3 regions of the Rothia sp. HMSC069C04 genome follow, and region 3 is predicted to be linked to each of the others. Evidence: riboswitches for the same ligand, from Rfam matches in the RefSeq annotation. Region 3 holds a riboswitch; each other region holds the start of a gene.
What was found. A riboswitch is a leader RNA that binds a small molecule or an ion and turns the genes downstream of it on or off. The one in region 3 is predicted to bind S-adenosylmethionine.
Positions count from the first base shown of each region.

Region 1 (7,757 bases), on a different contig from region 3:
GATAGCATCTGCGGCAATGTAGGCGCCGGTCGAGTCCGCGGAGAACTGGCTGCCAACCGGCTGCGGTGCACGCATGGAGGCGTAGGTGAAGCCCTCCTGCGGAAGGTGCGCCGCCAGAGACAGCAGATCGTGTTCCTGGGAGCCGTAGCCGTGCAGCATGAGCACCAGGTGGGTGCCTACACGTTCGTTCTCGGGGCGGGTGTATTCGACGACGTATTTGTTTTCGCTCATGCACCCATCTTAGCGAGGACTCCCCCGCAAACCTGCACCGCAGGTTCCGCCGCTAGCTTGACCCTCACCTAACGTGAGGTTTTAGAGTGAAACCATGGACGCGAACATAACACCACCTGACGGGCAACACGAATACACCGTAGGAGAAGCGGCATCACTACACGGGCTAACAGTCCGCACGCTTCACCACTGGGAGCAGCGAGGCTTGCTCAACCCGGCACATGATGAGTTCAACGGGTACCGGTACTACACCGATACAGACCTTGAACGAATCACCGTCATTATGGGATACCGCGCCACCGGCATGAGTCTTGACGCTATTCACAAAATACTGCAGGACGAAGCGAACAGCACCGAGCATCTGCTCGCTCAGCGGGATATGCTTCAACGCAAAATCGCCGCGTACGGGCGCATGCTTGAAACCATCGAACACCTTTTGGAGGACACCATGGCACCTAAGAATGAGCAGCTCAGCGCTGCCGAAAAAGCAGAGATTATGGGTGAGGGGTTCAGCCTCGCCCACCAGCAGGAAGCGCAGGAACGTTACGTGAAAACTGACGACTGGGCTGAATACCAGCGCCGAACTGCAACGATGAACCGTGCCGACTGGCAGAACGGCAAACAGCAGGTTGACGAGGTAGAGCAGGCCCTCGTCGAGGCATTCAACCGCGGCGTGCAGCCGGGCAGCGAGGAGGCGAACGCGCTCGCCGAGCGGCACCGCGCCTCTCTGTTCTTTTTTGAGGTCACCCCCGCCAAGCACGCTATTCTAGCCCGCGGCTACGTTGAGGATGCCCGCTTCAAGGCTCACTACGAGAAGCTCGCGACCGGGCTTGCAGAATGGTTGCGGGATGTCATCTACGAGAATGCTCGTGCACACGGTGTCGACCCTGATGAAGCCGCCTGGGGTTAAATCTTTGGCTGAAAATACCCAGTAGCTAGGGGTGAGTAGCTGAGTGTGAAAGCTGAGCACAGAAAAACGCCCGGTATTCCCAACGTTGGGAATACCGGGCGTCGGCGTGCATACCTGCATGAAAATTAGACGGCTATCTAGCGGGTGCCATCGAGGTGACGGCGGTGCTCCTGAATACGGCGATCCAGGTGCTCAAGGTTCTGCTGCAACCCCGCAATCTCGTTTTCAATCTTTCGGCGGGCTCGCTCCATCACATCAACGGAGAGTGCATGATCATCCGGATTGTCCAAGATTGTACGAATGTCGGCAAGACTCATGCCGGCCTGACGGCAGGTAGCAATAAACCGTGCTGCGGAGATAGACTCCTCATCAAAAATACGGGTTCCGTGAGCATCACGGGGCACCGCAATGAGCCCCTCTTTTTCGTAATAGCGCAGGGCGTGGGTGCTCACCCCCAACTGCTCCGCTACCTCTTGAATACTTACCACAGCGTTAATGCTATGGGGTTAGAGCGGGTCTAAAGCAAACTGAGAACCCTTACCTTCCAGTGCAACAGGAGGCTGCTTCCGCGGTATCTCGCGGAGCTTTCAAAAAGTGCCAGAAAAACCGGAAAATATTCCCTGACTTGGCACAACACACTTCAAAAAGATAGAAAAAATGCCGGACGCTCGCATCATACGAACGCCCGGCATTCTATTACATAACCCTAAGGGTGAAGGTTAATTCACGGTGGGCGGAAGGACAGTTGAGAATACCCAGTCATTCCCTCACAATCCCACACCCACTGTTTGGATAAAACAACATTCAACAGGATGCGTGAAACGCCTTCGGGTGCCGGTTGAGTTAGCGAGTAACAGCGCCGTACAGACGAGTCATCGAGTCCAGCGCCTCACGCTCACGCTGCGCCTCGCTCGGGGTAGCAGATTCATCTTCAACACCCAGGGCGCGCGCCAGAATCTTCTCCACCTGCTTCGCCTCAATCAGGAAGCCGTCATGGCCGTGGTTCGACTCGATAATATCCACGGCGACCGGGGTGGGCAGCGCCTCCGCCAGACGGTGCGACTCGTGCGGGAAGAACAAGCGATCCGTGTTCACCGCCGCAATCGTCCACTCGCAATCGGTGTGCGCCAGCGCCTGCGCCAGGGTGCCGCGGCCACGCGCCACATCGTGCGAAATCAGTGCCTCGTTCACTGCCAGGTAGCTATTCGCGTCAAAGCGCTCAACCAGCTTGGCGCCGTGGTGGTCCAGGTAGCTTTCGATGGCGTAGCGGCCACGCGGCTCACCCAGCGAGCCGCCCACGGTGCTTTCGCCACGGTTCTCTTCGCGGCCGAAGCGGTGCTCCAGCTCGGCGGGGCTGCGGTAGGTGGTGTGCGCAATACGGCGTGCCAGGGCAAGACCGGTCAGCGGCGCGGGACCGTCATAGTAGTCGCCACCGGCAAAGTTCGCGTCCGAACGAATCGCAATATTCTGGGTGTGTGCCCACGAAATCTGTTCCGCCGTAGCCGAAGGACCGGAGGCAATCACCGCGCATCCGCGCACCAGCTCGGGATTGGTTGCCGCCCACTCCAGGGCGCGAGCGCCACCGAGAGAACCACCAATCACGTAGCGGAAGCTGGTCACGCCCAGGGCACGTGCCAGGTGCGCCTCAGCACGCACAGAATCACGGATGGTTACCTGCGGGAAGCGGGAACCCCAGTGCTCACCGGCACCCGGGTAGCCTTCCGGAATAATGCTTGCCGGTCCGGTGGAGCCGTAGCAACCGCCCAGAATATTGGGGGCAATCACAAAGTAGCGGTTGGTGTCTACGACCGAGTCGGGGCCCACGATGCCTTCCCACCAGCCGTCCGACTCGATAGCGCGAATCAGCGGGGCGGGCATGTCGGGGGTGGGGACGCCGCGGGAGACATGCGTATCGCCAGTGAGCGCATGCAAAATCAGGATGGCATTATCGCCAGCCTCGTTGAGGGTGCCCCAGGTTTCGTAGCCGATGGTCACCTGCGGCAGGGTCACGCCGGACTCAAGTTCCAGGTCGCCGATGTTCAGCTGACGCAGGTAGCCTTGCGCTTCGGGGTGCTCGCGCTGGGTGCCCGCCACGGGGATGGGCGCGGTAACAGGCTGGTTGGTAGTGGTGGTTTGGGTGGAGTTGAGCGGGGTAGTCATAGGGTTCCCTCCACGGGGTTGGCCGGCGGGATAGTGCCGGGTGTGAGCGGGTACGCTCCGGCGGACTCAAGTACTGACGGGGCAGCCAACGCTACCCGCTGCGAAAAGTGCTGTAACGGGGCCGCAGATGAACCGGGAAGCCGTTGCCTTCCGGTCCACCTGCGGGTTGCATCACCGTTTAGGAGAGGGTGTCGAAGCCCAGCTGCAGGTCGGCGAGAATATCGTCGATGTTCTCAATACCGACTGCCAGGCGCACAAAGTTCGGGTACACGCCAATCTTCTCCAGTTCCTCGGCGGAAAGCTGGGAGTGGGTGGTGGAGGCGGGGTGAATCACGAGCGAGCGCACGTCACCGATGTTCGCCACGTTGGAGTGCAGCTTCAGCGCGTCCACGAAGTCGCGGGTCTGCTCCAGGGTTGCACCCTTGAGGGTGAAGCCGAGCACCGCGCCGGGGCCCTTGGGCAGGTACTTCTGTGCACGCTCGTACCAGGGGGAGGATTCCACGCCAGCCCAGATAACCTTGTCAACCTGCGGGTTTGCTTCGAGCCAGTGGGCGACCTTGGTGGCGTTCTCAATGTGGCGTTCGATACGCAGGGAGAGGGTCTCCAGACCGATGCCGATGTTGAAGGCGTTGGTCGGGGAGATTGCGGCGCCGGTGTCACGCAGCAGGGAGACGCGTGCCTTCAGGATGTAGGAGAGGTTCGCACCGAATGCGGAGTCCTTACCCAGGTCGCGTGCGTAGACCAGGCCGTGGTAGCCGGGTGCGGGCTGGTTGAACTTGGGGAACTTCTCGGGGTCTGCACCGTAGTCGAAGTTACCGGAGTCAACAATCACACCGCCGATGGAGGTGCCGTGGCCGCCCAGGTACTTGGTGGCGGAGTGGACGACCACGTCCGCGCCGTGCTCGATGGGGCGCAGCAGGTAGGGGGTGGGCACGGTGTTGTCCACGATCAGGGGTACGCCGTTTTCGTGCGCAATCTTGGCGATGGGCTCGATGTCGAGCACGTCGTTGCGGGGGTTAGGCACGGATTCTCCGTAGAACAGCTTGGTGTTGGGACGAACCGCGGCGCGCCATGCGTCCAGGTCGTCCGGGTTCTCAACGAAGGTGGTTTCGATGCCGAGGTCGGCGAGGGTGTACTTGAGCAGGTTGTAGGTGCCGCCGTATATGGAGGGCGATGCAACCACATGGTCGCCTGCGCCGGCAATGTTCAGGATTGCGTAGGTGATAGCTGCCTGACCGGATGCCAGCAGTAGCGCGCCAACGCCGCCTTCCAGGGAAGCGATGCGGTTTTCGATTACTTCCTGGGTGGGGTTGTTCATGCGGGTGTAAATGGGTCCCAGCTCGGCGAGAGCGAAACGGTTCGCTGCCTGCTCGGCGCTGTCAAAGACATAAGAGGTGGTCTGGTAGATGGGTAGTGCCCGAGCTCCCGTTGCGGCATCCGGCGCCTGACCTGCGTGAATCTGGCGGGTTTCGAACTTCCAACCGGCGGGGTTGGCGGGAGTCGGGACGGTAGTGTTGTTGCTCATGCGTGGCTCCTAATGGGGATTCTTAGGGGGCCGCATGCCGACGGTACAGGAATCGTCGTCGAATAATCCTGTCACGATTGATGTACCGTTATCGGTCACATCGGTCCCGCGCTTGCGTCACGCTTTTGCGTGCCGCCTGGTCTTCACCCAGGGCACCCCACCGCGGAGGAGGGTTGCCGGCCAGCTAGCTGGGGCTTATCGCTGGCGCTCTTGACCTGTATTCAGGGTGTCATAGGGCGTTGGGTGGGGTCAAGGGTTTTGTGGGTGAACGGCACTTTAAGACATTTCATTGCAAAGATGACGTTTTTTAACGTCGATGAAGCTCATGCTGTCGGTGAATATGACACGGGAATCCGCTGCGCAGGTGGTGCCTCATGGATAGTGCTTTCAGAGCGAGTGCCCCACCCTCCAAATAGTAATTCCCATCACTTTTTCGATGCTTTTCGGTACACTGAGACTACACATACACTCACGCAGGGCGCGGCACACTCCGCTGTTTATCCTGCCCAGCATCCCTCCGGTATAGGGGCCAGAGGGTCATACCCGAAGGTTACCTACCATGTCTCTTGTTCTTGACGCCGCGCAGCTCAGCCGAGTCTTTGGCAAAGGTGAAAACGCTTTTACCGCCGTCGACCGGGTGTCGCTTCGCGTTAGCTCCGGCGAGATCCACGCCCTCCTCGGCCCCAACGGCGCGGGCAAAACAACCACCGTGCAGATGTGCTCGACCCTGCTCACCCCCACCAGCGGTAGCCTCACCGTGAACGGTGTTGACGCCATCGCTCACCCGCAGCGGGCACGCCGTCACGTGGGTCTCGCACTCGGCGGGGATAGCGGCTTCTACCCGCGCGCCAGCGCCCGCGACAACCTGCTCTTCTTCGCCGATGTTGCGGGGGTTTCCGGGCGGAGCCGGCGGCGCGAGGTGGACCACGCCCTAGCCCGCGTGGAACTCACCGATGCGGCGGCGCGACCCTTTCAGGAGTTTTCCCGCGGCATGAAGCAGCGCCTGCACATCGCTCGCGCGCTGCTCGGCTCCCCCGCCCTGCTCCTGCTGGACGAGCCGACCAACGGGCTCGACCCCGATATCGCCCTGACCGTGCGAACCCTCATCCGCTCCCTCGCGGAGGACGGCGCCGCCGTTCTGCTGACGAGTCACCTACTGGGCGAAATCGAGGACCTGGCGCATACCATCACCGTTTTGGGCGCCGGTTCCGTTGCGGTGAGCGGCAGTCTCGAGGACGTTGCCGCACACGCCGGTATTGCCGCCACGACTGTGGTTCAGGTGGATCCCACCGCCACCGAGGGTCTTGATACACTACGCGGATTCCTCCACGATAAGGCGGCGGTACTTTTTGCCCCGCGTGGTTCCGGCTGGGAACTGACCCTCTACTGGCACGGCGAGCGCGCCACGTTCGAGGCGGGCGAGGCGCACCGCATCCTGGCGGAGGGGCTCGCCGCCGCGAACATCGGGGCACGAACCGAGCCGTACACGCGCCCGGCAACCCTGGAAGAGGCATACCTGGCGATGGCGGAGGGGCTCAAGCGATGAGTACTCAGACGCGACGCTCGGAAGAGTCCCAAACCCGGGGCCAGCAGTACGACCTGAGGCAGGAGTGCGCCCGCCAGCTGCGGCTCATGGGATTTAGCCTGCGACAGTTCCTGACGGTCCCGTACTTTATTCAGCTGCTCATCAGCACGGTGCTCGGGTCGGTTATCCTTCAAGCGCTCGCCGTGCACGCGGCGGCCCAGAGCTCCGCGGGTCACTCCGTTGACCCGACCCTCGCGTGGACCCGCGCGGGCATCGTGGGCATGTGGTCGGTCTGCATCGTGTCTGCGGGCATTATCAATTTTGAGCGCTTCCGCGGGACCCTCGTGTACCTGTGTTCCGGGTCGATTTCTCCGGTGCGGGTGTTGGCGGCTATCGTTTCGAGCGCCTCCATTGTGGGTCTGGCGGCCCTACCCCTATCGTGGGCGGTTTGGGCTCTTGTGACGCTCAATCCGCAGGTTACGGACTTTTCCGAGCTCTGGCCGCGCTATGTTCTGGGCGTTCCCCTGCTGTGGGTTGCATGCCTGTCGGTTACGTTCATGATTGCGGTGTTCTTCGTGGCAACGCCGAACGCCATCGCCTACGAGGAGCTGCTCCTCGTGCCGGTATTTATTCTCTCCGGGGTTCTCTTCACGACCGTTGAGGCACCCGCCTGGCTGGATGCCGTGGGCGTGCTCATTCCTCTGCAGGCGCCGGTGCACCTGCTGCTAGGGCGTATCCCTATTAACACCCCGGCGGATGCGCTCCTGCCCGTTGCGCAGACGCTCGCCGTGAGCCTCGCTTGGGCGTTGTGCGCCTTCCTCTTTGCACGGAAGGCTCTCGCCTCCGCCCGCCGTCGCGGCACCCTGGGGGCGATGTAGCGTGCGTGTTCTCTCTTCTGCTGCTCTGCCTAGCGTGGCGCGTCGGGCACTGTCGACCGCCTCTATTGGCTGGTCGTCGTCGATTACCTTCGCAACCCTCGGAACGGCTGTCACGACCCTGGTTCTCGTACCCGGTCTTAACGTGCTTTTCACGGTGCTTCTGGGTGCTGATCTTGCCGCGAACGATACGGTGCGCATCGGCTGTGCAACCGCCCTGATTGCCACCCTCAGCTCGGTGGCCGCCGGCATTGTTGCGCGCGTCGCCACAGACCGGTGGATTGGCGTCTTCGAGTACGTGTGCACGGCGCGCCCCGTGGATGCGGGCTACTGGCTGGGCGCGGCGGCGGTACCCGCGCTGCTAGCCTCCGTGACGGGCCTGAGCAATGTGGGCATCGTGTGGTTGCTCTCCCTCACGGCGCCCTCCACCGGGGCGGCTTCGGGGCTTCTGCTCGGCGCCATCGCACTGATGCCGGTTGCGGTGCTGGGCGGGGTCTGCCTGGGTATTTTTGCCGCCGGGCTGGGCCTGTA
Region 1 is NZ_KV810742.1:98,982-106,738, forward strand. Features, by position in the region: gene HMPREF2879_RS05555 (alpha/beta hydrolase) at 1-231, opposite strand, end outside; gene HMPREF2879_RS05560 (MerR family transcriptional regulator) at 326-1,141, shown strand; gene HMPREF2879_RS05565 (MerR family transcriptional regulator) at 1,279-1,629, opposite strand; gene HMPREF2879_RS05570 (homoserine O-acetyltransferase MetX) at 1,985-3,301, opposite strand; gene HMPREF2879_RS05575 (bifunctional o-acetylhomoserine/o-acetylserine sulfhydrylase) at 3,480-4,826, opposite strand; SAM riboswitch class IV at 4,930-5,042, opposite strand; gene HMPREF2879_RS05580 (ABC transporter ATP-binding protein) at 5,386-6,372, shown strand; gene HMPREF2879_RS05585 (ABC transporter permease) at 6,369-7,229, shown strand; gene HMPREF2879_RS05590 (ABC transporter) at 7,231-7,757, shown strand, end outside.
Region 1: another riboswitch for S-adenosylmethionine. It lies ahead of HMPREF2879_RS05575 (bifunctional o-acetylhomoserine/o-acetylserine sulfhydrylase); the one in region 3 lies ahead of HMPREF2879_RS00510 (ABC transporter ATP-binding protein).

Region 2 (7,757 bases), on a different contig from region 3:
CTCAGCGTCGCGGTTCTCCACGACGTTCCAGTGCAGGCGAGCCAGCTCCGACTCGTGGGTGAACACCAGCTGAGCCGCCTGCTCCGGGGTCAGGCCGAAGCCCTCAGCCAGACCGGTCAGCTCAAACATGCGGGCAATATGCTCAACGTACGCCGCGCATGCAGCCTCGTGCTTCTCTTCACGGTAGTAGGATTCATCCGGCAGACCCAGACCCGACTGGTACAGGAAGAACGTGTAGTTCTTCGGGTCCTTCGGGTCGTTGCTGGTGTACCAGGCGAACAGCTGCGGCAGACCCGCACGAGACAGCAGCGCCAGGGTCACAGCCAGGTGGGAGGGGGTTGCCGAGTTCAAGATCGGGGCGATTTCCTTCAGCAACGGCTCCAGGCCGTCCGCCTCAATCTTCTCAACATCCATGAAGGAGTTGTAGAGTGCACCAATAAGGGACTCCGGCTGCTCCTTCGCGATCTTCTCCACCAGCTCACGCACGTGCTTCTCTGCGTTATCGCGGAGGGTGTACAGGCCGCCGTCCTTGGGGCGGTCCGCCGGGATTTCGTGGGTAGCAAGCCACTTACCGTTGACGTGGCGGAAGAAATCGTCGCCCGGCTTGACGGTTTCATCCACCCATTCTTTAGTGATTCCAGAGTTAGTAGTCATGGTTCCATTCTAGGTTCTTAACGTAAGAAGCCACACGATTACCGACAAGCCACCATATGGTGACTCACCAGCAAACGTGTGGCTTCCCTACACGAAAGACCGGACAATTATGCCTGAGCCGCCAGCTTCTCTGCGCGCTCAGCCATCAGACGCTTCTCGGCACCGTTAACCAGCCAGAGGAACAGAACAGCCAGACCCGAGCACACAATCATGAAGACGAACGCGGTGCCCCAACCCCAGTGGTCAACAATAATGCCGATACCGGCAGAAGCCAGGGTCGCACCCAGAGCGTAACCGAACAGGCCAGTGAAGCCCGCAGCGGTACCCGCAACATGCGAGGGGGACAGGTCAATAGCCTGCAGACCAATCAGCATGACCGGGCCGTAAATCAGGCCACCAATCAGAGCCAACGCAACGTACGCAATCCACAGCGGCGCATCCGAAGAAGGCAGCCAGTACAGCAGAATTGCGCCGACGGTCGCAATCAGGAACAGAATACCCGCGGGGGAGCGGCGACCCTTGAACATGCGGTCAGAAACGTAACCGCACAGGACGGTGCCACCAATACCGGCAAGCTCCAGAATCGAGAAGCCCGCAATACCACCTTCAAGGGAAGCGTGGCGCACATCGTGCAGGTACTTCGGCGCCCACACCAGCACGCCGTAACGCAGGGTGTACACGAACACGTTTGCCAGAGCCAGGTACACCATGGTCGAGTTGGTCAGCACGTGCTTACGGATGGTGGTCCAAGTGGACTCCGCACGATCCTCAGCGGTGGACTCAACCTTGTGCGGGTCGTTGCGGTACACGTCAACGGTGGGCAGACCCTCAGCCTCGGGGTTGTCACGAATCAGCAACCACGCCACGAACGCCAGAACGAAGCTGATAACAGCCGGGAACCAGAAGGCAACTTCCCAGGTCTTGCCGAACATGGAGAAGCCCCACGCAACCAGCAGACCGGACAGCGCACCACCAACGTTGTGAGCGGTGTTCCACCAGGAAACCTTCGTGCCGCGCTCGCTGGTGGAGAACCAGTTCACGAGCACACGACCCGAGGGAGGCCAACCCATACCCTGGAAGATACCGTTGAAGACCATGATGGTCGCCATGATGGAGGCGATAGCGGCACCGTAGCCTGCCGCACCCGCGCCTTCACCCATGTAACCGGTCATTGCCAGCAGGATGTTTGCAACACCCGAGAGCACCAGACCGATGGGCAGGAACAAACGCGCGTTCGAGCGGTCAGAAATCATTGCGGTGAAGAACTTGCTGAAGCCGTAAGCGAGCAGTAGCGCCGTGGACAGCGCACCAATTGCTGCGTTGCTGAAGCCAAGTTCCTTGGTCAGAATCGGGGTGACCAGCGGGACGTTGTTACGAATCAGGTAGAAGGTCGCGTAACCGATGAAGATACCCATGAAGACCTGTAGGCGCATGCGCGGGTACTTCGCATTAACTTCAGCCTCGCTCAGTTGAGGCTTGGGCGCCGGAATTGCGAGCCAGCGGGGTACAGAACCCTTCTTCTTCTTTGATGAAGTGGTAGTAGTCATGCTGGAATTCTAAAAACAGCGGCTTATAAAAATGCTAATCTGATGGGAATGTTTTCAGTAGAATGTTCACTAGGGTGAACGGATATTCAGAGTGATTATTCTATTAATGCTGTTTTTATCCCGGAATTACGGGGAAGTGCTAAATCTGTGTGATGTACATCTGTCTACTGGGCAACATTGCCTCAAGTCGTGTAATGAATATAAATACTTTCTCGGTTGAGTAAGTATGTGTTTTGGTCAGACCACACTTAAAATTAGAGTAATTTATACCCTAAGTTCAAATAAAAAACCACTTGAACACCAGTGCATTGGCGCCCCAAAACAGCACAGAAAAGCCCGCCCGTACAGTGCAGAAGAAAAACCGTACGGGCGGGCCCGTTATCTATCCCCAAAAGCTCGGCATACAGTCGGTACGCATACCGGCACGAAGCCGAACAACCGCCACCTGCCGCAGGTTACCGCGAGCAAACCATCATCCGGTCAACCCGCAGCAGGCAGCGGAACCAAGAGGCGCCTCCTAGAGGGACGCGCGAATCGCCTTGGTGGCGTCCACCAGGTGACGCAGAGACTGCTTGGTCTCCTCGTAATCACGAGTCTTCAGGCCGCAGTCAGGGTTCACCCACAGGTCAGCAATGGTGCCGTAACCAATCGCAGCCTTCAGCAGGGACTCAATCTCCTCCTGCGAAGGAACACGCGGGGAGTGGATGTCCCACACGCCCGGGCCCAGACCGGAAACGAAGCTCTCCGGAATGTCAGCCAGCAGCTCCATGTGCGAACGAGCCGCCTCAATGCTGGTCACGTCAGCGTTCAGAGCGTTAATCGAGTCGATAATCTCGTTGAACTCCGAGTAGCACAGGTGGGTGTGAATCTGAGTGGAATCCTTCACGCCGCTGGTAGCCAGGCGGAAGGAGTTCACCGACCAATCCAGGTACTGCGGCTGCTCATCGCGGCGCAGGGGCAGCAGCTCGCGCAGAGCCGGCTCGTCCACCTGAATGATGCGGATGCCCGCCTCCTCCAGGTCGGCAATCTCGTCGGCAAGAGCCAGAGCCACCTGGTTAGCGGTCTCGCGGCGCGGCTGGTCGTCACGCACGAAGGACCACGCCAGAATCGTCACGGGGCCGGTGAGCATGCCCTTGACGGGCTTGTCGCTCAGCGACTGTGCGTGGGAGCTCCACGGCACGGTGAACGCCTCACCGCGCAGACCCTCACCGTGACGCTTCACGTCACCGAACAGAATCGAGGGGCGGGTGCAACGCGAACCGTAGGACTGAACCCAGCCGTGGCGGGTGGTTGCGAAGCCGTCGAAGTTCTCAGCGAAGTACTGAACCATGTCGTTACGCTCAGCCTCACCGTGAACCAGCACGTCCAGGCCCAGCTCCTCCTGCAGCTTGATGACCGAGGCAATCTCGTCACGCAGGAAGCCGTTCAGCTCCTCGGCGGAAATCTTGCCCGCACGAGCCTCCGCACGGCGGCGGCGAATCTCAGCGGTCTGCGGGAAGGAACCGATGGTGGTGGTCGGCAGCTTCGGCAGGTTCAGGTCAGCCTGAGCCGCGCGGCGAACATCAATGGTCGGGCGGTTGAAGTCCTCAGCGGTCACAGCTGCGGCGCGGGCACGAATCTCGTCGTTGTGCTTGCGCGGGTCAGCGGCGAAGCGAGCCAGCGCCTCGTCAGCAGCCTTCAGCTCCGGCTCAACAGCAGCCTCACCCTCAGCCAGGCCACGAGCCAGCAGGGCGATCTCGGCAACCTTCTGGTCGGCGAATGCCAGGCCGTCCACGGGAACCTCGGCGGGGTCTTCCAGAGCCAGGTCGTGCGGCACGTGCTGCAGGGAGGTCGAGGAGGACACCGACACGGCACCCTCGGATGCGCCGGGCAGCGCCTCCAGAGTCTTCAGTGCGGCACGAACATCAGCACGCCACACGTTACGGCCGTTCACAACACCGGCAACCAGGTGCACGCCGGCGGCAGAAACAGACTCCAGCTCAGCCTTCGAGTACACGCCGTGCACCAGGTCAAGGTGCAGAGCCTCAATACCGGTACCCAGCAGTGCCGGCAGGTTCTCACGCAGGGAACCGTAGGGGCTGGTCACCAGAATCTGCGGGCGCTTCTCGCCGGCAGCCAGGGCACGGTAGGTGCGCTCAGCCAGCTGCGCAACCTTCGCGTTGTCGGCACGGTCCACGGTCAGGCCCGGCTCGTCCAGCTGAACCCACTCAATACCGCGCTCAGCCAGCTGCTCCAGCACCTGAGCGTACGCGGCAACGAACTCATCCAGACGGTCAACGGGGGAGAAGTCCTCAGCGGAACCCTGCTCAGCCTTAGCACCCAGCAGCAGGGTCAGCGGGCCAACAATCTGCGGGCGAACCTTCACGCCAGCCTGCTTTGCTACCTCGAGCTGCTCGTCAATAGCCTCAAGGTTCAGCTTAATCTCGGTACCGGCACCAATCTCGGGTACCAGGTAGTGGTAGTTGGTGTCGAACCACTTGGTCATCTCCAGAGGAGGCAGGGTCTCGGTACCGCGCGCCAGTGCGAAGTAGCCGGGCAGATCCAGCAGGCCGCGTGCGTCCTTAGCCTCAGCCAGACGCTCGGGAACCAGGGTGAACAGGCGAACCACATCAAGCACCTGGTCGTAGTAGGAGAAGGTCGCCGGAATCGAGTAGTTGTCAGCCTTCAGACCGGCGGCGGTCACGCGCTCGAAGTAGGTGCGCTGCACGTCAGCGGCGGTGTCCTGCAGCTCCTGCAGGGTTGCCTTGCCCTTCCAGAAAGCCTCCTGAGCCTTCTTCAGCTCGCGGAAGCGGCCCACGCGGGGGTAGCCAACAATGGTTGCGGCGGGGAATGCGGTGTTCGACATAATAGTTATTCCTTTACTGGGGATAGATGTGGGAGTCGGTTCCGGCGTTTTACCACCCGACTGTGGGTGGTGAAACGGAGGACTCAACAACTCCCGGAATATTTGTGGGGGAGAAAGTGGAAACGCATCCGACAAGGAGCGTTATGGGTTGAGGCGGGGGTTTTTAGACGTATTCCAGTTCGCTCAGCGACTGAGAGAAACGGTTACTGTACCGCGGCAAATCCAGCTGATCCAGAACGTCCAGAACCGCCGCATGCTCGTTGAAGGTGAAGAAGTGCAGACCCGGCGCGCCCGCGTCCATCACGGCGCGGCACTGGTTCAACGCGTACTCAACACCGATGCGGTGCAGCTCAGCGCTACTGGTTGCTGTCTCTAGGGCGTAGGCGAGGTCCGTCGGGACTTCCATGCCCGCCATCTGGCAGAGATTCTGCAACCGCTTCAGCGAGGTTACCGGCATGATGCCCGGAATAATCGGAATATCCACGCCTGCCAGGTGCGCCGAATCGACCAGGGCGCTGTAGCGCTCATCCTCAAAGAACACCTGAGTGATCGCGAAGTCCGCGCCGGCACGCTGCTTGGACAGCAGAATCTCAATATCCTGCAGCAGGGATGCGGACTCGGGGTGCTTCTGCGGGTACGCCGCCACACCAATCGACACCTTGCCAGCCGCCAGGTGGGCGAAATCTTCACGCTCCACGCGGCGAATGAGCTCTACCAGGTAGCGGGCGAAAGGAAGTTCAGAAACCTGACCTTCCTGAATATCACCGCGAAGAGCCAGGAAGCCGCGCACTCCCAGACCCAGAATTAGGCGGACTGCGCGCTCCAGCTCATGCACCGAGTGGCCTGCACAAATCAGGTGAGCCAGCGGGGTGAGGGAGGTTTCATGCACTAGGTGGTCGAGCAGCGCCAAGGTCTTCTGGCGGCGCTTAGCGTCACCGGCGTAGGTGACCGACACGTAGTCGGGGTTGGTGCCCTCAAGCTCCGCAATGGTGCGGAGCAGCGACTCACAGCTCGCCTGTGAGCGCGGAGGGAATAGCTCAAAAGAAAGAGCCGGGTGAACTGTAGCCATAACCATCCTTCGTGTTCACCCGATAGATACGCACCGTGAGGGTGCGCGAATTCTTCTGCAGGATGTGCTGTACCGGTTTGCGAGTACGACTCATCAAGGGGTGCCGAAGGGTATTCTTCTCTATCGGTTCTGGCGGGAGCACCTTGTCCGTACCCTGCACCGTGACGGTGGGGGATACTGGCGAGGTTGCTGCGACGTCTACGAGCCAGATCTCTCGGTCGCTCTTGATAGATAACGCTTTCACTCTACCCACCGCCTCCGAGGGCGTGCAAGGGGCACGGCGGTTGATGCCCTAATATTTCTGGACATGACATTGGGGCGAAATATGAACTTAATATGACCGACTATGACAAAGGGCGGCTGGAGGTGTTGCGGGTAGGGCTGTCGGCTGACCCCTGAATGCCCGGCACTATCGCAGATACGTTCGCTTAATATTCTTGGACACGCGCGAATATATGTGTTTTGAATTTCATTGAGGGGTAGGGTAGCTAGTGAGGCACGGGTAGTGTTTCGATGTCCGCTCATCGAGGAGTTTCAGGGCTCAAAGATGAGTTCAATATGACTTTGTGAGCGTGGTGAGAATGAAAAAGCTATTTTCTTCTATACTCTGGTCCTTCCGCCTGGCCTGGAAAACCTGTCCCACAACCCTGGTGAGCGCCGCCCTATCGCTAGCCGTCATTGCCTGCATTCCCTTGAGTCAGTCCCTGCTGATTGGTAATACAGTATCAGCCTTGAGCGGTTCAAGTGGTGGCACAGCATGGATTTATATTGTTGCTCTTGCCCTTGTCGTTGGAATTAATATTATTGCCCAACGCTGGGTCATAAGTAACATGCTCATCCTCAAATCAAAGGTGAACTATCGGGTTCACTGCATGTTAAATAACAGGTTATCTACATTTCCGTTATCTGATATAGGTAGCACAAAATCACAGGAAGATATACGTGCTGCAAGAGAGGCAATATCGAAACAGGAATTGCAGGTTCACACCATGTCAGTTATGGCACTGGTGAGTGCCTTCGCAATGGTGTTACTTCTCTGTCTCAATATTGCGAACGTCAGCATTGTGGCAGCAATTTTTGCGGCACTGTGTTCATTGCCCCTAGCCATTGCAATGGTGATTCTCGCTAAACGTGATTACGCCATATACACCCTAATGTACGAGGACTATCGGGCAGAGAACTACTATCTAGACAATCTGATGGCTCAAAGTCGCGCCCAAGAACTTCACCTCATGAGAGCCTCCCGATTTTTCTCGCAACGCGTAGCGTCCTGGCGACGCCGGGCAGCCGGTAGGGAATTGAGCCTTGAAAGTGTTAGAGGAATCATCTCCATAGTTGCAGGGCTACTCTGCTCTGTCTTACTTTTTGCGTCCCTGTACTTCCTTGTGGATTCAGGCGCCGATATATCGTATGTGGCCGGATCGCTGATTGGAATCATTGCCTGTGTTAACGCGACCCAAGAGGTGGGATATTCATTCGGCCAGATTATTAATGGAGCATTATCTGTCCAGCAATTCCGAAGGGTATGCGACTCTGATACTTACGACCATGCTTCTGAGATAAAAACTTCTAACCCTAACCGTGAAAATATTTCAAAAATTATATGCAAAGATGTATCCGTTCAGTATGAGGGCGCGTCGTC
Region 2 is NZ_KV810713.1:205-7,961, reverse strand. Features, by position in the region: gene HMPREF2879_RS00890 (M13 family metallopeptidase) at 1-654, opposite strand, end outside; gene HMPREF2879_RS00885 (MFS transporter) at 762-2,201, opposite strand; gene metE (5-methyltetrahydropteroyltriglutamate--homocysteine S-methyltransferase) at 2,719-5,046, opposite strand; gene HMPREF2879_RS00875 (methylenetetrahydrofolate reductase) at 5,210-6,115, opposite strand; SAM riboswitch class I at 6,233-6,349, opposite strand; partial or broken gene HMPREF2879_RS00870 (ATP-binding cassette domain-containing protein) at 6,697-7,757, shown strand, end outside.
Region 2: another riboswitch for S-adenosylmethionine. It lies ahead of HMPREF2879_RS00875 (methylenetetrahydrofolate reductase); the one in region 3 lies ahead of HMPREF2879_RS00510 (ABC transporter ATP-binding protein).

Region 3 (7,757 bases):
TGCGTTCGGTTCCGTTGTTGGTGGTGGCGCGTCCGGTTCGGCGAACCAGATTTTCGTGGAGTCCGCTACCGGTATTGGTGCGGGCGCACGCACCGGTTTCGCGAACATTGTGACCGGTGTGCTGTTCCTGCTGGCGATTTTCATCTCGCCCCTGGTCACCATCGTTCCCTTCGAGGCGGTTGCCCCCGCACTGGTTGTGGTCGGCTTCCTGATGATCCGCCAGGCTGTGAATATTGACTGGACTGACTGGGGTCTGGGCATCCCGGCGTTCCTGACCATTATTTTCATGCCGCTGTCGTACTCGATTGCGAACGGTATTGGCGCCGGTTTCGTGTCCTACACCTTCATTCGCCTGGTGCAGGGCCGCGGCAAGGACGTGCACTGGCTGATGTACCTGGTGTCCGCGGTGTTCGTGATTTACTTCGGTATGGGCATCATTAACGGCTGGACTAGCTAAGTCCAACAGTCCCGATAGTTAGCCTCGTTGAGAGGCGTCAACAAAGAATGGCAGAATCGTTCCGGTTTCGGAATGATTCTGCCATTTCTTCTATGCCCACACTCTGCACGTATGAGAGGCAGGGAAAGTTACGAGATTTAGCGGACGTCTCCATCCACATAGAGCCAGGTGCCGCCCACCTTCTCAAAGCGCGACAGCTCATGCATGCTGCCCTTCACCCGCTCCTCCGCAGGGACACCCGGCACCGAACGGTAATACGCAACGAACTCCACCGTACCGGACGCATCAAACGGGCCACCCGAAGCACCCAGAATATCCAGGCGATACCAGCGGATATCATCCTCCAACTCCAAGGTAGCCGGGCGAGTACTCGGATGCCAGCTCGCCAGCAGGTACGCCGCATCCCCGGTCGCAAACGCGGTAAAACGCGAGCGCATCAGCTGCTCCGGCGCGGGAGCAGTCAGCGTGCCGGAGGCGGCAAACTCGCCCAGGAACCTGCCGCAGCAGGTGCCGTACACCTCGCCGCTCGAGCAGGGGCAGCGGTCATCATGGTTAAGTTCAATCATGCCAACCAGTATAAAGAAAGCGCCGCGTCAAGAAGGTGCCCTGTATCAAGAAAGCGACGGCGGCACAGCGCAAAGAAACGCCCGCCCTGCCGGGGATACAAATCCTCCAGCAGAACGGGCGTTCTTGTTTTCAATCGTTAAGTTTGAGCGAACCTACACGGCACGCTTCAGCGGCAACGCTTATTCAGCGATCGCGCGAGCCGGGGTGTCAGCAGCCGAAGGCTTACCCACGTATGCGCCGCGGTACTTAGCAGCCGGGTGGGAGTCAGCAACCTTGGTGTGGCCCTTACCGAAGATGTTCTCACGCAGGGTGTTGCCCTCGTACTCGGTGCGGTAGCGGCCGCGCTTCTGCAGCTCGGGAACAACGTACTCGATGAAGTCCTCGAAGGAGCCCGGGGAGACGTGGTACGCCAGGTTGATGCCGTCCAGGCCACCCTCGTCAATCCAGCGCTCAAGCTCGTCAGCAACCTGAACCGGGTCACCAACAATGACCTCGCCCATGCCGCCGAGGGTGGTGTGCTCAGCGATGGCCTTGCGGGTCCACTTCTTGTCCTTCGCCTGCAGGGTGAAGGGGGTCAGGAAGGACTGAATCGACTCGGTCTGCACGTAGTTCAGGACCTCATCCTCGTCGAACTGGGACAGGTCAACACCGGACCATCCGCCGACAATAGCCTGTGCAGAGTCGAGGTTCACGTACTTCTTGTACTCCTCGTACTTTGCCTTTGCCTTCTCCTCGGTCTCATCCACGATGACGGAGAGCATTGCGAGGATCTTGACGTCGTCGCGGCTACGGCCCTGCTCCTCGGCAGCGGCGCGAATACGGTCGGTCACAACGCGGGTCAGGTCCGGGCGCAGGGCGCTGATGAACACAGCCTCAGCGTGCTTACCGGAGAACTTCTGACCGCGGCTGGATGCGCCAGCCTGGAAGATCACGGGGGTGCGCTGCGGGCTCGGCTCGGTCAGGGAGATGCCGGGCACGGAGAAGTACTTGCCCTTGTGGCCAATCGGGTGGACCTTGGAGGGGTCAGCGTAGATGCCGCGCTCGCGGTCCTTGATGACTGCGCCGTCTTCCCAGGAGCCTTCCCACAGCTTGTAGCAGACGTCCAGGAACTCGTCGGCGATTTCGTAGCGCTCGTCGTGCGGGATCTGGGTGGGCAGGCCCTGGTTCTCAGCAGCCGAAGGCAGGTAAGAGGTCACAACGTTGAAGCCGACGCGGCCCTCAGTGAGGTGGTCGAGGGAGGCGTAGCGGCGAGCCAGGGTGTAGGGCTGCTCGAAAGTAGCGGCAGCAGTCACGCCGAAGCCGAGGTGCTCGGTCACTGCAGCCATTGCAGAAATCTGGGTTGCGGGGTCATTCACGGGAACCTGAGCGGCACCCTCAATGGCGGGAGCGGCAGAGTTCTTGTACACGTCGTAGATGCCGACCACGTCAGCGATGAACACGGCGTCAAACAGGCCGCGCTCAAGGGTCTTAGCCAGGTCAGTCCAGTACTTGATGGTGTTGTACTCGGTTGCGCGGGAGCGCGGGTGACGCCAGAGGTCGAAGCTCTGGTGACCAATGCAGGTCATTTCGAATGCGTTAACTACGATGCGCTTCTTCTGCTCAGCCATCGATTTTCCTTTCGCGAATGATCGGGGACGATCGGGTTAGTGCCCTGCACCCCGCGCGCCGCCTCCTTCTTGCCTTCTGCGTTCGGTGGTGGCCTTCGTGCAGGTGGCGCGTTCGCGCCGTACTTGCCTCGTAACGTTGAGGCCAGATCATCATCTGGGGCACCCCGCTACGGGAGAGGGTTGCCGCCCGGCTAGCCAGAGCTTAGCGCCGGGACTCATGATCTCGTGGTTTGAGTGTACGGGGCGCACGGGAGGGAGGTCACGTTTGTGACGAAAAAATCTTTTTGTGACGTGGAACCGAAATATTTCGTGATAAATGCGAAATATACGGTCATAGAAATTCATACGCGCCCGCCGGGTTGATTGAGGCACGCCACAGCCCATAGGGTGGGAGAAGCAAACCATCCAGAGCGACTGAGAGACCTGGCTCCACGACGTCGCAGCAACCGGCACGGATTCTTCCGCCCCCGGTGCTAACGCCAGGAACGATGGAAGTGACATGACACTCAACAGTGCAGTAACTGACGTACCCACCAGTGAAAAGAACGGCCGCCGTGCCGTATCCACCGCCGCCGTCCCCTTGAGCTTTGAAGGCGTCGGACAATCTTTCCCCGTGCCCGGCGGAACCCACGAAGTTCTTCGCGGAGTCTCCTTCACCGCAGCCCCCGGCGAGATTATCTCCGTCATCGGCTCCTCCGGATGCGGCAAATCCACCCTCCTGCGTGCAGCGGCAGGCCTGAACCGCATCACCGCAGGTACCGTGCGTATCGGCGAGAAGGCAGTGACCGGCCTCGACCCCCGCGTAGCTATCGGCTTTCAGGAACCGCGCCTGCTCCCCTGGCGCACCGTCGCCGACAACGTGGCGCTCGGACTGCCGCAGGGCACCAAAAAATCTGAAGGCGCAGCATCCGTAGCGAGCCTGCTCGACCTGGTCGGCCTGGGCGAATACGCAACCCACCGTCCCAAGGAAATTTCAGGCGGTATGGCTCAGCGCGTGTCCCTGGCACGAGCGCTCGCACGCAACCCCGGCGTGCTGCTGCTCGACGAGCCCTTCGGTGCTCTGGATGCGCTGACCCGCATCAACATGCAGGATTTGCTGTTGGACGTGCACCGTCAAGACCCGACCACGATTCTGCTGGTCACCCACGATGTGGAAGAGGCGCTGTACCTCTCTGACCGGGTGATTGTCCTCGGTAAGGACACCCCGGAGGCGCCCGCCACCATCCAGCGCATTGTGACCGTTGACCGTTCTCACCCGCGTGACCGCGCCGATGCTGAGATCACGGCGCTGCGTAGCGAACTGTTGGCTGAGCTCGGCGTGGAAGATAACGCCTAAAGCCGCCACGCAACACATTTCTTACACATCACATCATCATCTTCAGAAGCGAAAAGATTTCATCATGACTTACTCCCCGTCTCGTCGTACCGCCCTCAAGTCCCTTGCCGCAGCCGCCGCTTTTGCTACTCTGCTCAGCGCCTGCGCCGGTGAAGGTTCCGGTTCCGCTAACGCCTCCGGTGCTGCCGGTGGTGGCAATCAGAACACCGTGACCATTGACTACGCGACCTACAACCCGCTGTCCCTGATTATCCGCAAGAAGGGTTGGCTTGAGACCGCCCTCGCCGCCGAGGGTAAGAAGGTTGAGTGGGTCAAGTCGGCCGGTTCGAACAAGGCGAATGAGGCGCTGCGTAGCGGCAATATTGATGTTGGCTCGACCGCCGGTTCGGCGGCGCTGCTGGCACGCGCTAATGGCTCCCCCATCAAGGTCATTAGCCTCTACTCGCAGCCGGAATGGTCGGCACTGGTGACCCGCAAGGATTCGGGCATCACCAAGGTTGCGGACCTGAAGGGTAAGACTGTTGCCGTGACCAAGGGTACCGACCCGTACTTCCTGCTGCTGCAGGCACTCAAGCAGGAGGGTATTTCCGCTTCGGATCTGACCATTCAGAACCTGCAGCACGCCGACGGCCGCACCGCCCTGGATAACGGTCAGGTCAACGCGTGGAGCGGCCTGGACCCGATTATGGCTGCCGCCGAGGTGGAAAGCGGCGACGTGCTCTTCTACCGCAACCTGAACTTCAACACCTACGGCTTCCTGAACGCGACCGAGAAGTTCATTCAGTCCAACCCGACCGCCGCACAGACCATCGTGGACGTGTACGAGTACGCTCGCGCCTGGGCTAAGAAGAACCCCGAAGAGGCAGTGAAGATTGTCGAGGAGGAGTCCGGCATTAAGCACGAGACTGCTCAGGTCGTCATGGAGCGCACCCACCTGGATATCGACCCGGTTCCGGGCGCTAAGCAGGTTGAGGTTCTCAAGGGTGTCGGCCCGATTCTGGTCGAGTCCGGCGACGTTCCCTCCCAGTCCGACGTGGACAAGGCACTAAACAGCATTGTGGACGACCAGTTCGCAAAGAAGGCTGACAGCGCAGCCGTTGAGAAGATCGCAAAGGTGGTTGAGAAGTAATGACCGCCGCAACGATCACCGCCGCCTCCAGCGCTCGCGCTGAGCGTGCCGAGAAGCGTGTCTCTTCCGTGAAGCTGCCGTCGAACCCGTTCGCCGGTAAGCAGTACCTGGGCCTGATTCTTCCCCTGGCGCTGATTGCCCTCTGGTACATTCTGAGCACGAACGGCGTGTTCACCCAGGTTCAGCTGCCCTCCCCCGACCGTGTGGTCAGCGCCGGTGTTGAGCTGGCGCAGCGCGGCGAGTTGGGCCGCCACGTGGCGATTTCTACTCAGCGTGTGCTGATTGGTTTCGGTATTGGTGCCGTGCTCGGCCTGGTGCTGGGTGCGCTGATTGGCCTGTCTGCGCCGGTGCGTCTGATTGCCGCACCGACCATTGGTGCGCTGCGTGCCGTGCCGTCCCTGGCGTGGGTTCCGCTGCTTCTGCTGTGGATCGGTATCGGCGAGAATTCCAAGGTGACCCTGGTTGCTATTGGTGCGTTCTTCCCGGTATACACCACGGTTTCTGCGGCTCTGGCGCACGTTGACCCCAAGCTTGTGGAGGCGGCACGCGCCTTCGGCCTGAAGGGTCTGCGCCTGTTCACCACGGTTCAGCTTCCCGCGGTTCTGCCGTCGGTTGTTTCGGGTCTGCGTCTGGCGCTGGCTCAGGCGTGGCTGTTCCTGGTCGCCGCTGAGCTGCTGGGTGCATCCATGGGTCTGGGTTACCTGCTGACCGACTCGCAGAACAACGGCCGCACCGACCGCCTGCTGCTGGCTATTGTGGCGCTGGCGGTGCTCGGTAAGATTACCGACGCCCTGGTGGGTGTTTTCGAGCGCCGGGTGAAGGCGAAGTACCCCAGCAACTAACGCCACCAGCAATTAGCACCACAGCTAAACGCAACGCTCAGCACGCGCTGAGTTTTAGGAGAGATGTCCGCCGCGTGGCTGCTCCCCGAAGGTGAGCTAATCATCGCTACGCGCCGGAGAAAGAAGTCGGCGGGGAAACCTGTCGCCTACTGAATGATGATGATGTGCCCCGCCCCGCGCCCCACAGCAGTGAGCGCGGGGCGGGGTCTTTAAATATGTCGTTATATTACGAACCGATACACAGCACACCGAATATGACGGTCCCCTTTGCGTCCACCCCCTCCGGCGCGCTTTACTAAGAAGGCAAACCATCCAGAGCGACCGAGAGACCTGGCTCCGTGACGTCGCAGCAACCCCCTCGCCAACGCACACACAGACCCCACGGTCACACAGACAGCGGCACGGCAAGCAAGGGTGCTAATGCCAGCAACCGATGGGAGAATAATGGGACTGCCCACCCCCTACTCGTTCACCGACCCGCTAAACCCCACCCCGAACCCCGCCCTCGAATCTGACGAGGCGCGCGTTGCGTTCTGGGAGAAGCAGGCGCAGCGACTCACCTGGGCTGAGCCCTGGCACACCGCGCACCGTTTCGAGAAACCGAAGTCCCTCGGCTTCGACGAGGACGGCATCGAACAGTTCAGCATCCCCAAAATTAAGTGGTTCGAGGGCGGTAAGCTCAACGTCGCCTACAACTGCGTGGACCGCCACGTGGAGGCAGGCCGCGGCGACAAGGTAGCCCTCTACTTCGAGGGTGAGCCCGGCGACCGTGAGGCCATCACCTACTCCGAACTGCAGCGTCGTATTGCGAAGGCAGCAAACGGCCTGCTGTCTCTGGGCGTGCGCAAGGGTGACCGTGTGGTCATCTATCTGCCTGTCATCCCCGAAACCATTATTTTCACCCTCGCCTGCGCGCGTATTGGCGCGATCCACTCCCTCGTTTTCGGTGGTTTCTCCGCCGAGGCGCTGAAGTTCCGTGTGGAAGACACCGGCGCGAAGGTTCTCATCACCACCGACGGCCAGAACCGCCGCGGCAAGGTCGTTCCCGTGAAGGTCAACGCCGACGAGGCATGCTCCGGTGAGAACAATATCGAGCACGTTATCGTGGTGGACCGCACCAGCGCCTCCGACCCGGTAGCGCACGCCGCTGTGCCGTGGACTGAGGGCCGCGACGTCTGGTACCACGATCTGGTGGACGACCAGCCGGATACTCACGCCTACGAACTGCACGACGCAGAAGATCCGCTGTTCATTATTTACACCTCCGGCACGACCGGTAAGCCCAAGGGCCTGGTGCACACGATGGGCGGCTACCTGGTGCAGACCGCGTACACTCACGCGCTGCTCTACGATCTGCTGCCGGATTACGTGGACGAGAACGGCGTGTTGCGCCCCGACGAGCTGTCCGCGGTCAACGACCCGCAGAAGGTTGAGTCCACCGTTCACTGGTGCACCGCCGACCTGGCGTGGGTGACCGCACACACCTACGAAATTTACGGCCCGCTGGTTAACGGCGTGTCCGAAGTGATCTACGAGGGTACCCCGAACACTCCGCATTACGGCCGCCACTTTGAGGTTATTGAACGCTACGGTGTGACCAACTACTACACCGCCCCGACCCTGATTCGTTCGCTCATGGGTGCGTTCCCGAATGGCCCGGAGCCCGGCAAGTACGACTTCTCGACCGTGCGTCTGCTCGGTTCGGTGGGTGAATCCATTAACCCGGAGGCGTGGCGTTGGCTGCGTCAGCACGTGGGCGGCGGCACCGCGGCGTTCATCGACACCTGGTGGCAGTCCGAGACCGGTTCGACCGTATGCT
Region 3 is NZ_KV810707.1:67,353-75,109, forward strand. Features, by position in the region: gene HMPREF2879_RS00495 (NCS2 family permease) at 1-457, shown strand, start outside; gene HMPREF2879_RS00500 (YchJ family protein) at 595-1,023, opposite strand; gene HMPREF2879_RS00505 (LLM class flavin-dependent oxidoreductase) at 1,204-2,631, opposite strand; SAM riboswitch class IV at 2,746-2,854, opposite strand; SAM riboswitch class I at 3,030-3,126, shown strand; gene HMPREF2879_RS00510 (ABC transporter ATP-binding protein) at 3,131-3,967, shown strand; gene HMPREF2879_RS00515 (aliphatic sulfonate ABC transporter substrate-binding protein) at 4,032-5,096, shown strand; gene HMPREF2879_RS00520 (ABC transporter permease) at 5,096-5,938, shown strand; gene HMPREF2879_RS00525 (AMP-binding protein) at 6,383-7,757, shown strand, end outside.